3 regions of the Cytobacillus sp. OWB-43 genome follow, and region 1 is predicted to be linked to each of the others. Evidence: predicted binding sites of a transcription regulator. Region 1 holds the regulator's gene; each other region holds the start of a gene.

Region 1 (4,285 bases):
TTCACTAACAACTAACGTTAAATGAAAAAACACGGATGAATCCTCGGAAACAAATAACCATTCACAGTTCACTTGTCTGAACCCACGAACGATTGTAGGATCTTTTAGTATGCCTTTATCTTGCTTGGTATCAGTACTAATATTTCTTAGTTTTTAAGTTAAATTACAACTAATCAATCGACTTAACATATTATGCCTATATCATGATGATTCATTATCCATCTGCTCTATATCATCTATATATTCATTATACCTACGGTTTACTGTCGCTTTAGATATTTTATAACCAAAGCCTCTTAACGTTGCAGCAATTTCTGCAAAAGTAAGGTTATTTTGTCTCAATTTTACTATTTCTTCTATTGGTACCTCTATTCGTTCTCTTCCGTTTATATTTCCTTGGTTTTTTAAATTTTTTTCAGGTCGAAAGCCTTTTTGAACAGCTTTTTGCATCCCTCTTTTTATTTTTACATTATGTAGTTTTCTTTGATACTCTTCAACCATGCTAACAATTTGTAATACCATAGAATCAGAATCTGAAAGTTGCAATTCTCCATTATGGGCAATTGTATAAATCTTCCCATTTTCTTTAAGTATACAATGTAAGATGGCAATTTTAGCATTTCCTCTTCCAATCCTGGTTTCATCTTGAATAAGAACAGCCTCTGCTTGATTTTGTTTAAGTAACTCCAATAATTGCAACACACCAATTCTTTCTAAATCATAGCCACTTGCTTTCTCACGTATGACTTCAACTACATTCATATCCTTCATTCTCGCTAAATGTAAAAGTTCTTCTTCTTGTCTAGCAAGAGACGTTTCCTGGGTATCCTTCGTCGTACTCACCCTGCAATATATAATTACATTCATTCTCTTTCATTCCTTTAGTCTTCTAATATCACACTAGCTAAATTTGTTTCAGATATTATTTCACCATTTGTAATGGGAAGATATACCGTATCACCAGGATGTATTTTACCTAAATGTATATGATTAAATTCTTCTACCCAAGCAACAAAGTCTTTAGAAGACATATTATGGGCATCTTTAAACTCCTCCGCTATTTTCCATAAAGAATCTCCTTGTTTTACTTCAACTTTTACATATTCCTCCTGATTTGCATTACCAGTGTTCAAAAATAATAAGAAAACCATACCGAAACTAAAAGCGATAAGAATAATAGCATAACTATAAGAATTCCACAATTGTTTTATCATTAATTGCCACCCCTGAATAGAATATATGTTCGATTTAATAATTTTAGTATAATGCGAACATTTGTTTCTGTCAATAAGAAAATTCGAACTTATGTTTGTATCTATTTACTACTGATGGTATAATAATCTTAATGAAATTGACGAAGGTGCGTGATAGCGTGAAATTATCTAAGAGGCAGCAAGATATATTGAATTTTATAAAAGATGAAGTAAAACAAAAAGGTTATCCACCTTCCGTTAGGGAAATAGGTGAAGCTGTTGGACTTGCTTCAAGTTCAACCGTACATGGCCATCTAGCCAGACTAGAGAGTAAAGGTCTTATTCGTCGAGATCCGACAAAACCCCGTGCCATTGAGGTATTAAATCTAGAAGAGAGCAACCCAATACCTAAAGTGCAAACGGTGAACGTACCTATTATCGGTAAGGTTACTGCTGGTCACCCCATTACTGCGATTGAGAATGTTGAGGAATATTTCCCTTTACCTGAAAGAATGGCTCCGAGTGATGAAAATATCTTCATGCTTGAAATTATGGGAGAAAGTATGATTGAAGCTGGCATATTAGATGGTGATTATGTCATAGTCAAGCAGCAACAAACAGCAAATAATGGAGAAATCGTGGTTGCTATGACAGAAGATGATGAGGCCACCGTTAAGCGATTCTTTAAAGAGAAGAACTTTATCCGCTTGCAACCAGAAAACCCTACTATGGAGCCGATTATCTTGCACAATGTATCTATTTTAGGCAAAGTTATTGGTGTTTATCGTCAAATACATTAAAAAAGAGTGTCATTATTGACACTCCTTTTTAATAGTTTGCAATTATCTTTATATGTTACTCATACAATTATAAAATTTGAAAAATTCAGTAAAATAGAATCATTACATCGAGACAAAAATATATTATAATGAAATTTACACCAAGAATCAACCTAAGGTCGCAAAAAAATCTCGGCTTTAGGAGTGTGAAGGAAAAATGTTAATGAACATTCTCTTCGCTGCGTTGATTGGTGGAATTGTCGGTGTTGCAGGACATTTGCAGAGATTAGGCAAACTAGTCAAGCCACGGATGACGAAAAAATTCATTTATTTAGGGTTCTTAGAAGACATCTTACTAGGAGGACTGGCGGCCGTATTTGTCATTGTGACAACAACACCGGATTCCCCCACTGCTGTTTTCATCATCTCTCTCGTATCTGGTATGGGAGGTGAGGGTATCTTAAAATTATTAGATACCCTAAAAGTAAAAGATCAAGAATAAAATTTTATTCCGTTCTTATGAACGGTTTTTTGTTGTATATAACAAGAACAAATTTTATTTAGACAACTTCGCTTTTTACCTACTATTCTAGCGCTAGAAATACCCGCTTAAACAGTTCTATTTCACCTTTATGGAAGGGACATAACACATTTTCGTTTAACGTTTTGTGTTGCTTCTTAAATTGTAATATGTATGTCTTACACAGCCCATAGAACCACTCTCCTGAAGTACTGTTCATCCATTCAATACGAGCTAATGTTTTTAAATTTGATACCTACTACTTGACATGATGTTTTATGGGTAAATAAATATTAAAGCATTTTTCATGAAAACAAATAGCTAGGATGATTAAATGCCAATTATTCAATTGATTGGTAACTTGAACGACCTACTTCATCATACATACACCTTAAATTCAGTTCATAAATGAATCAATTGCCCCCCTTGATTTTACATACCCAATAACCCACAAGTACTAAATCGCTTAAAGTAACTATTTCTCATTGATTTCGACTATCCGCATCATTACTTATAATTTTTCTTCCTATTATTAATAAATAAATCTGTAGACAAACTCATTTAAGGAGTTTATCTACAGTCTGAAGCAGCCGTTAAAACGGTATTTGAAGATGCCTTTTAGTTTTAGCAATAGTTATTTTCCCATATATAAGCTTCCATTAAAACACAGTAAAAGCACTCTCAACTTACGGGGTTCCTAAGTTCCTTATACTTCAACTGCAACAATATCATCACAACAGATCGTAGTAATTCTTACACGAGCTTTCTTGTCACAACAACAATGATCGTGACGATCATCGTGACGATCACAGTCTGCTTTAGCTAGGAAGACTAAATTACCGCGAATATCGATAAACTCCCCGAACACATGGCCGCCACCTTTAAGAAACACTCTCACATCCTCACCACGGGAAACGTTCTTAAAGAACTCATCGCAGCCACAATCCTTATTGTCGTCTTTGCTGTAATTACCACAACCGTGATTGTTGTTGTCATATCCATATGAGTCTGAATATCTTGGTCTTCTTCCAAAAAAACAATTATTATATCCCATATCTCTTCCTCCTTTCTATCATTATGTTAATACTATATGTCGAGGGTATTGGAGGTGTACGGGCTATATCCCCCTGTTAAAAGACCATTTATTTTCTCTTTGTTTCTATCTTTTAATTTGCTATCCTATCCTAACTAAAATAAAGAAGCAGCCGTTATGGCTGCTTTGGTTGGACTCTTTTTAGTATCTAATAAAGAGATACCAAGTTGAATGTTAATACTCAACAGTTATACTCCTTGCATACATATCTGTTTAGACACAATAAAGAAACTCCTAACTATCGTGTTTCAACTGCAACGATATTATCGCAACAGATCGTAGTGATTCTTACACGATTTTTCTTGTCGCAACAATCATCGTGACGATCATCGTGACGATCACAGTTAGCTTTTGCTAAGAAAACTAAATTACCGCGAACATCAACGAATTCTCCTGTCACATGGTCGCCGCCTTTAAGAAATACTCTCACATCCTCACCACGGGAGATATTCTTAAAGAACTCATCACAGCCACAATCCTTATTGTCGTTTTTACTGTAATTACCACAACCGTGATTGTTGTTGTCATATCCATATGAGTCTGAATATCTTGAGCCTCTTCCATAGAAATTATTATTACATCCCATTTTTCTTCCTCCTTTCTATGATTATGTTAATACTATATGTGGATAATAAAGGAGGTGTACGGGCTATATCATCCTATTAAAAGACCATTTTATTTTCTCTGTGGACCTTCTTTT
Region 2 (4,285 bases), 980 kb from region 1:
ATGCTCATGATGCAGATATGAAAGAAGTAAAAGGCATGTTCGATGTGAATGTACTGGGTTTAATTGCTTGCACTCAGCAAGTATTGCCAAAAATGTTAGCGACCAAAAGCGGGCATATTATCAATATCGCTTCACAAGCTGGAAAAATTGCCACGCCGAAATCAAGTACCTATTCTGCAACCAAACATGCAGTATTAGGTTATTCTAATAGCCTAAGGATGGAAGTTGCTTCTCAAGGTGTGTATATTACAACAGTGAACCCAGGTCCAATTGAGACGAATTTTTTTGATATTGCCGATAAAGAAGGCACATATGTGAAAAATGTTCAGCGATATATGTTAAAGGCGGAGTATGTTGCGCGAAAAGTTGTTGATGTGATGTTGACGCCAACAAGAGAGGTCAATCTCCCAAGGTGGATGAATTTAGGAAGTAAAGTATTTGCCATTGCTCCCAGATTATTTGAATGGGCTGGACGCGGTGTGTTTAATAAAAAATAATGTTTCAAGTTGAATGGTTTGCATCGGGCTGTTTTTATCTATATGGTGAAATCGTGAAGATATTTATAGAGAAAAGGTGATAGATATGAAAGCAAAATTTGAACCATTATTTGAATCCTATACATTTCCTAACGGTGTGACAGTTAAAAATCGACTTGCACTCGCACCGATGACACATTATTCTTCTAATGAAGATGGCTCTATTTCGGAAGAAGAATTAGTCTTTATTAAGGCCCGTGCAAAGGATTTAGGTACAGTTATTACTGCTTGCGCCAATGTAACACCAAATGGTAAAGCTTTTCCTGGTCAACCGGCTATTTACGATGACCAATTTATTCCTGGTTTAAAAAAACTAGCCGAGACAGTTCAACAAGAAGGGGCAAAAGCGGTGATACAAATTCATCACGGCGGCATTTCATGTCCCTCTGAACTTGTTCCCGATGGTGATGTTGTATCTGCATCAAATATCGATCGTGATAACCAAAAGGCTCGTGCCCTATCGACAGGGGAAATTGAAGAAATTATCGAAGCTTTTGGAGAAGCAACGAGAAGAGCAATTGAAGCAGGTTTTGATGGAGTAGAAATTCATGGTGCAAACGGGTATTTAGTACAGCAGTTTTATTCCCCTTATACGAATAACCGTACGGATGAATGGGGTGGATCCGTAGAAAATCGGATGAAGTTTCCATTGGCTGTTGCGGAAGCTTGCCAAAAAGCGATTGATAAGCATGCAAAGAGACCATTTATTTTCGGTTATCGCTTCTCACCTGAAGAGCCGTCGACACCTGGTTTAACAATGACTGAAACCTTTCAACTAGTGGATGCCTTATCAAATCTTCCATTCGATTATTTGCACATTTCCCTTATGCATGCACTATCTACTCCTCACCGCGGGGCGGATACAGAGCGCACAAGAATTGAGCTGGTGAATGAAGTAATTAACGGACGCGTTCCGTTGATGGCCGTTGGAAAAGTGAATTCACCTGATGATGCATTAGCTGTTAGAGAACGAAATATCCCGCTTATTGCTATAGGTAGAGAATTGCTCATTTCACCAAGATGGGCTGCATATATTCAAGAAGATCGTCTTGAGAAAATAGAATATGCCCTGAATTTAAAAGAAAGAGATAAATATGACATTCCGAACGGATTATGGGAAGTGATCCTAGCTGCAGAAGGTTGGGTCCCATTTACTCGCTAGGAATCTTTAGAAAACAGGAACATGAACAATTTGTTCTTGTTTTTTTTGTGTCTTATTTTGGTTACAAAAGAGATTTGCTCGTATAAACCGTCAAAGAAGCGGAGCAACACTGATTTTTTCGACTATCCATTAAACATTCCCGTTAAATAACAGGCATGTCAAATAAAAGAGGAAAAGCTGGGACTTTTTTTGATTATAGATTTAGGTAAAATATCATAATATGTCGAATATTTATACATAGAATAATGGAAGGAGCAGCCTTCTGCTGTACAAGAGTTTGTTTTACCCATAGTCCATCTCATCTAATGATAGAGCTATTCTTATTTAATCCCAGGTTTTGTCTAGGCAGTCGAATATAAGAAATTCGTCGTAAAATTTCCATTGAAAGAGAACGTATATTCGGTTAATATTATGGGTATAAATAAACGGAACATAAGTTCCTATTTTATAGTGGGAAGAGGCAATCTAATGGTTGATTATAGTGTAATGCCAAAACAACAAATTTTATGTATAGATATGAAGAGCTTCTATGCCAGTTGTTCAGCTGTTATACGGGGATTAGATCCAATGGAATGCTATCTTGTAGTGGCGGGAAATCATGATCGTAAAGGTAGTGTCATTCTTGCTGCTTCACCGAGAATGAAGAAAGAATTTGGCATAAAAACAGGGTCGCGGCTATTTGAAGTACCCAATGACCCGCGCATTATTATTGAAGAGCCAAAGATGGCTACGTATTTACGTGTCTCTATGGAAATTACACGTGTATTTCATCGCTATGTACCAAAAGAGGCTGTGCACACTTATAGTGTCGATGAAAGTTTTATTCGTATTGACGGAACAGAACATATATGGGGTGACGCCTATACGATTGCCCAAAAGATAAAAGATGATATCGAAAGGGAATTTCAACTACCTTCATCTGTTGGAATTGGTCCTAATATGTTAATGGCAAAGCTTTGTCTTGATTTAGAAGCAAAGAAGGCTGGTATTGCTGAGTGGACTTATGAGCAGATAGAAGAAAAGCTTTGGCCGATTTCTCCATTAAGTCAAATGTGGGGTATAGGTAGTAGAATGGAGAAAAATTTGAACAGTATGGGCATTTTCACGGTTGGTCAGCTTGCCCATTTTAATCTAACTACACTAGAAAAAAAGTTTGGTATTATGGGCAATCAGCTATATTATCACGCATGGGGAATAGATTTGTCAGAAATCGGTGCTCCGATTTTACAAGGTCAAATTAGCTTTGGGAAAAGTCAAATCTTGCTTCGAGATTATACTGATAGAGAAGAAATCAAGCATGTTGTTTTAGAGATGTGTGAGGAGGTTGCAAGAAGGGCGCGCACACATCGTAAGGCTGGAAGAACCGTTCATTTTGGGCTTGGATATAGCAAGGATGAGTTTGGTGGTGGATTTTATCGTTCTCGGACAATGGAGGAGCCGACAAATGTAACAATGACCATTTATCATGTTTGTTTAGCTTTATTAGATGAACATTATAACGGCAAAACGGTTCGGAAGATTACTATTTCTCTTGGACAAATAACCGATGATCACGAGTATCAGCTTAGTTTATTTGATCAAAACGGCTTTAACAAGCGCAAGCTCGGCTATACCGTCGATCGCATTCGTGCCCGCTTCGGATCTGCTTCCTTATTGCGAGCGGTTTCTTATACCGATGCAGGTACAGCGAGACATAGAGCAACACTTGTCGGTGGCCATAAAAAATAGTAATGAGAAAGAAGGAATAAGTGATGCTTCGTGATCGTGGGAATAAGAAATGGGTTTCAATGATGCTACCGGAACATGTCAAGCTTTTAAGAGAGTATGATGAAAGTCACCATAAACAAACTAAACCTCAGTTAGATGAACAACAATATGAACAGTTCGATGAGGTGATTAGCGAGGCCATGGCGTTTCATACTTTGTTAACATTTACCTTGTTCCGTCGAGGAGAACAAGTGACTATTTCCGGTCGCATTCATTATGTAGATACATTCAAACAATCGCTTCGAGTAGTAAAGGAGGATGACAGTATTGATATCATTTTCCTACCAGAAATCATTCATATAGAAGAAAGTTAAGTTAACTATACCCCGTATCAATCGCCAACACTCTGATCGTCAAAATAAGTAAGAGCGATGTGTTTGAAAAAACGCACCGTAAATTGATGGAGATCAGTCGCAGCCTGAGAGAAATAACGTCCTTTATGCCAGGCGAGTCCAATATTACGTCGACAACGAGGAGCAGTGATCGGGAGTTGCACTGTTTTCGGTAAATTCTCTTGCAATAATGATAACTGTGGTGTAAAAGAAATCCCTAAACCGAGCTCAATCAATCGTAAAATAGCCCCTGCTTCTTCAAGTTCAAGCGGAGTATGGGGAGTGAAGCCTGCTTCAGAGCAAAACTGATCCGTTAAATCTCTAAAATCATAGCCCATCGGACGATTAATAAATACCTCGTTACATACTTCATTTAAATGAACCGAAGATCGGTGGGCAAGGTGGTGATCAGGTGGAACAGATAAAAAGATTTCCTCATCAAGGAGGGTCATCCACTCAATTTCTGTCCCTTCGATAGGCCTCATAGA
Region 3 (4,285 bases), on a different contig from region 1:
CTGTTTTCGTATAGATTGTTGCTTTCTTGACCATACTTATAAAGGGTTGATAAATGGGGTTTAAGGAGGCGTTCAAGTATGTGGAAAGATGTATATGAAGAGTTCAGCGAACTAACCAAATCAGAGCAAATGGCTTTATTTAATGCTATGAAACAGGATTTATTTCCAGACGAACCAGATAAGATTAATAAACTACTCAAAAGCATTCGTGAAGCCCGATTTGCTTCTGGTTTAGGGTGCGTTCATTGTGGAAGTACATCTGTAAAAAGAAACGGTAAATATCGTTCAAGACAACGCTATCTGTGTAATGATTGCGGAAAGTCCTTCAACGATATGACGAATACACCATTTTCAGGCTCTCGCTACCCTGAAAAGTGGATAAAATACATTGAACTAATGGTCGAAGGTTACACCCTACCGAAAATCGCTGAACGCTTAAAAATTCATATATCAACTGCATTCTATTGGAGACATAAAATCCTGAACGCATTAGGAAGTCTTGGTTTTAATCAACTGCAAGGTATCGTTGAAAGTGACGAGACCTTCTTTCGAGAGTCTATGAAGGGTCGTGAAATTACCCATAGAAAAGCCAAGAAACGTGGAGAAAAGGACAAGAAAAGAGGGATTTCTAATCTTAAAATAGCAGTTGTCGTGGCACAAGACCGAAATGGTAATATGATTGCTCGGAAAGCAGGAACAGGTCGTGTAAAGGCAGAAGAAATTGATACTGTGATAGGTGAGTATATTCACCCGTCTGCTTTGTTATGTACAGATACAGCAACTAACTACAAGAAATTCGCCAAACTAAAAGGATTACAACACGAAACAGTTAATGAAAGCCAAAAACAACGGGTGAAAAAAGGCATATACCATATTCAACACGTCAATAACTCTCATAATCGTTTGAAAGGTTGGATGGAACGTTTTCAAGGGGTGGCAACCAAATACTTAGATAATTACCTCAACTGGTTTCGTTGGCTTGAAATAGGCAAACAAATAGCATTTGATGAACGAGTCAAACAAATGCTTGTTTCTGCCTGTCGAAAATCAAGTCACACCACAATAGAAATGTTGAGATGTGCTTAACTAATTATTAGACGTATATTTATTGCTTCCAGGGAGTTTTTTGATGTTGTTCCACGCTTCAATCGCTTCCTCACGACTTTTTCCTTGATTATTAGAGTCGGCAAAAAAATCACGAATAAATTGATTGTATTCAAATTGAGGAGCGATTTTTTTCTTGTACAATGGGTTTTTCTTTCGTTCTTCTTCTTTATACCAAGCATCTACAACATCTCGATACGTTTTTCCAATGTTAGTTTTAAAATAGTTTTGGATATAGGTAGAAAAATGAAAATTAGGGATAACTGTCTTGAAAAAGGCTCTTACATTTTGACTACAACGATGGTTTTTCGAAATGACTGTATCAAGACTTAAATCGACCTGTGGTTCTGACTTACTATTCACCTTTGATTTTCTAATTGGCTTTTTTATCTCTCCTGTTCGAAGAAATGTTTCAATTCTATCGGAAATCTCTATTTTTGAACCAGAAGCACTTATTCCATTTTCTCTGCAAAAAGATTGTAATTCTTCCTTTAACCAATAGAAATCTTTAAAACTATCTACACTAATATCTTTTGTTAGATTTGGTCTCATATTCTACACCTCAATATTCACTTATTTCTATTATAGAACAATTGTTCCTGTTAATCAAAAATAATCATAAGCAAAAACAACAAAGTTTACGAAAACAGCCATTAATAAAAAGAAATATTTTATCCTATTAAAACGAAGAACAAGTAGTACTCCTCGTTTTAATACTTTGAATTTGATAGGTGAGTGATTGAAAAAGGTGATCCAAAACAACTAGAGAAAAGCTTCGTGATGCGCTGTGGTCATATGAATAAATAAAAGTACTGTTTATTAAAGTAACAATCTATCAACTTAGAGAATGGGCAATGATAGATCTAAAGGTAGGAGGATGAATTTGAATAGGATTATTAGTATTATACTTGCCATAGTATTTTTTGCTTTTCTCTTTGGATATGAACCTATACAACTTATTTTTGAAGATGTATTTGCATTGATGTACCCATTTTTAATCTTACTAGGCCTTATCACATTAATCATTATCCTAGGGGTGTTTATAAAATAGGTCTGAAGATATTATTCTATCTCTATAATAGTATACGGTGCTTTAATATGTAACAGCTAGGATATAAGTATTCTAGTTAAGGATTGATCCGGATGATTAGGAGTGTGAAACATTTTGATTAATATCCTTATATGAAGAGAATAGAGGAATGGAGCAAAAGACATTCGACTCCCTGAGGGAAATAGAGGGGAATTTGAGACCCCACAGGTATTGCAGAGAAGGCTCAAGCGTTCCCTCCCCGTGGAAAGCGAATGTCTGTAGTGAAATGGAACGGACTTTTTTACAATTGATTTTTTATAGATTACAATTTGTTTTTGTTCGTTTTGAAGTTAGGTCATTTAGTTTTGCTCCACCCTGTTTTTATCCATTCAGTTCGGGTTTTTGTATGGCCGGTTTTATATATTTACATAGTAATTTCCTCGAGATAGGGCCAACGATTAATAACTGTGAAGGAAGGGCAACAATAATATTTAAGGCTAATGTCTTTAGATAAGCGGTAAAAATAGAACCTTCAATCCCTGTTGTTATCAAGGTCAAGATGATTCCGTATGCTGACATGATGGCAACCATTATAGGAACCATACAAAAAGCAAAAACAATAATAAAGTTGAATTCTTTTGATTGGTCATAAGGTAGAGACCTTGCAAGTTTGTGTGCGACTGGCTCAACGAAAGACTCTGCGATAAAAGCAACAATAAAAGTTATTGCAAATTGAATCAATGCACTACCTAAGCTATACGATGAAAAGCCGTGTAAAGCTGAGTTGTAAACGGACATGATTAAAACCATCCCAAAACACATGAATAGGCCAAAAATAAGGCCTTCTTTTTTATTACTAGGCAAATGAAAAACAACCTTTCTTTTAAGAGAATAAATGTAATTATATCGGTTCAAATTTTTCTTCATAAGTGACATATTTGTGAATTTTACTAAGAGATTTCATTTCCTTATATATCTTTTGGGGGTTTTTAAAGGTTATGAAATTAGTTTTGCTAGTTTAAAAATAAAACATATAAGTTTAACTAATAGGGCTCTCGTTAAAACCGTTCTTTTGAGGGCATTTTTCATTTGTCCATAGAAGGAGAGAAAATTGAAGTTGAGAAATTGTTTAATAAATAGCGATGGAAGCTTTCCATTACGAATTTGCTTTTTAACTAAATATTTAAAATTTATAAATAACTACTATATTGAATGTTGAGGAATATGTTATGGTAAAGTTACACAATGAAAAAATATTGCGAAATGAGAGGATGACCATTAAAAAGACTAAATATTGGACAGTTGGAGACTTATCAAAACTAACGGGGCTTACGTTTCGAACTTTACGATATTATGATCAAATTAGTTTATTATCTCCATCTGAATATTCCGAATCTGGACATAGGTTATATGATGAGGAAGACATTTTAATTTTATTTCAAATTCTTACTCTGAAAGATTTGGGGTTATCACTCGAAGAGATTAAATCTACTTTGAAAGATGAAGATTACACACCTAAGAAAGTCATTAACCTTCATATAGAGCGGTTGAAAATTGCGATAAAAAATCAGGAAGGTCTTTTAAAAGAATTACAAAATTTATCTTCTCTTATGCAACTAGAACAACATATAACGTTTGATGATTTAGCCCAGGTCTTAATGATGAAAAAGAATGCAACCCCTACCCAGAGAAGAAGTAAAGCATTAACCTTTAAAGAAATCACATAGTATGATATTTGTTAGGAAGAAGGAGCCCATTTTTCAACATATGTATTATTACTTTGATATTTGCATGGCTTGAATCATAGGTTCAAAAAAGTAAGTAAAAAGCCCGATTACCCTCAAAAAACTGGTAAACGGACTTTTGTTTTATAAAGTGATGGAAAATCATTTCTAATTATGACGATGCGTGTTTTTTCGATTCTTTTGGAAAAATTGTGTAGGAAAAAGAAATTAATCCATCAATAACTAAAATAATTGTCCAAATCCTACTTAAGTTATTTGTTGCTGAATGATCAAAAGGGAACGCAGCGTTACTTGATGCAAACCATTGTTGAAAGAAGTCCCCTATAGAACTAATCGTGGAGAATTGGTTTGATAATCCAAGAAAAAGGGCTAAAAGAATATGCACACCTAAAAATATGAGAAGATG

The links. The regulator LexA, encoded in region 1, represses DNA repair genes until DNA is damaged. The targets are predictions, from matches to a motif close to CGAACATATGTTCG.
Region 2: the regulator LexA is predicted to act here: its motif matches at 2,087-2,100, upstream of U9M49_RS07755 (DNA polymerase thumb domain-containing protein).
Region 3: the regulator LexA is predicted to act here: its motif matches at 1,691-1,704, upstream of U9M49_RS11885 (DUF6434 domain-containing protein).

The regions. Positions count from the first base shown of each region.
Region 1 covers NZ_JAYEFF010000001.1:608,778-613,062, reverse strand. Annotated here, with positions in the region: gene U9M49_RS03105 (recombinase family protein) at 202-867, opposite strand; gene U9M49_RS03100 (LysM peptidoglycan-binding domain-containing protein) at 882-1,214, opposite strand; gene lexA (transcriptional repressor LexA) at 1,346-1,993, shown strand; gene U9M49_RS03090 (DUF4257 domain-containing protein) at 2,190-2,474, shown strand; gene U9M49_RS03085 (hypothetical protein) at 3,199-3,384, opposite strand; gene U9M49_RS03080 (hypothetical protein) at 3,824-4,171, opposite strand.
Region 2 covers NZ_JAYEFF010000001.1:1,584,295-1,588,579, reverse strand. Annotated here, with positions in the region: gene U9M49_RS07765 (SDR family oxidoreductase) at 1-497, shown strand, start outside; gene U9M49_RS07760 (NADH-dependent flavin oxidoreductase) at 583-1,698, shown strand; gene U9M49_RS07755 (DNA polymerase thumb domain-containing protein) at 2,167-3,426, shown strand; gene U9M49_RS07750 (YolD-like family protein) at 3,450-3,779, shown strand; gene U9M49_RS07745 (LysR family transcriptional regulator) at 3,797-4,285, opposite strand, start outside.
Region 3 covers NZ_JAYEFF010000002.1:428,244-432,528, reverse strand. Annotated here, with positions in the region: gene U9M49_RS11890 (IS1595 family transposase) at 79-1,086, shown strand; gene U9M49_RS11885 (DUF6434 domain-containing protein) at 1,087-1,656, opposite strand; gene U9M49_RS11880 (DUF2798 domain-containing protein) at 2,516-2,956, opposite strand; gene U9M49_RS11875 (MerR family transcriptional regulator) at 3,364-3,861, shown strand; gene U9M49_RS11870 (hypothetical protein) at 4,031-4,285, opposite strand, start outside.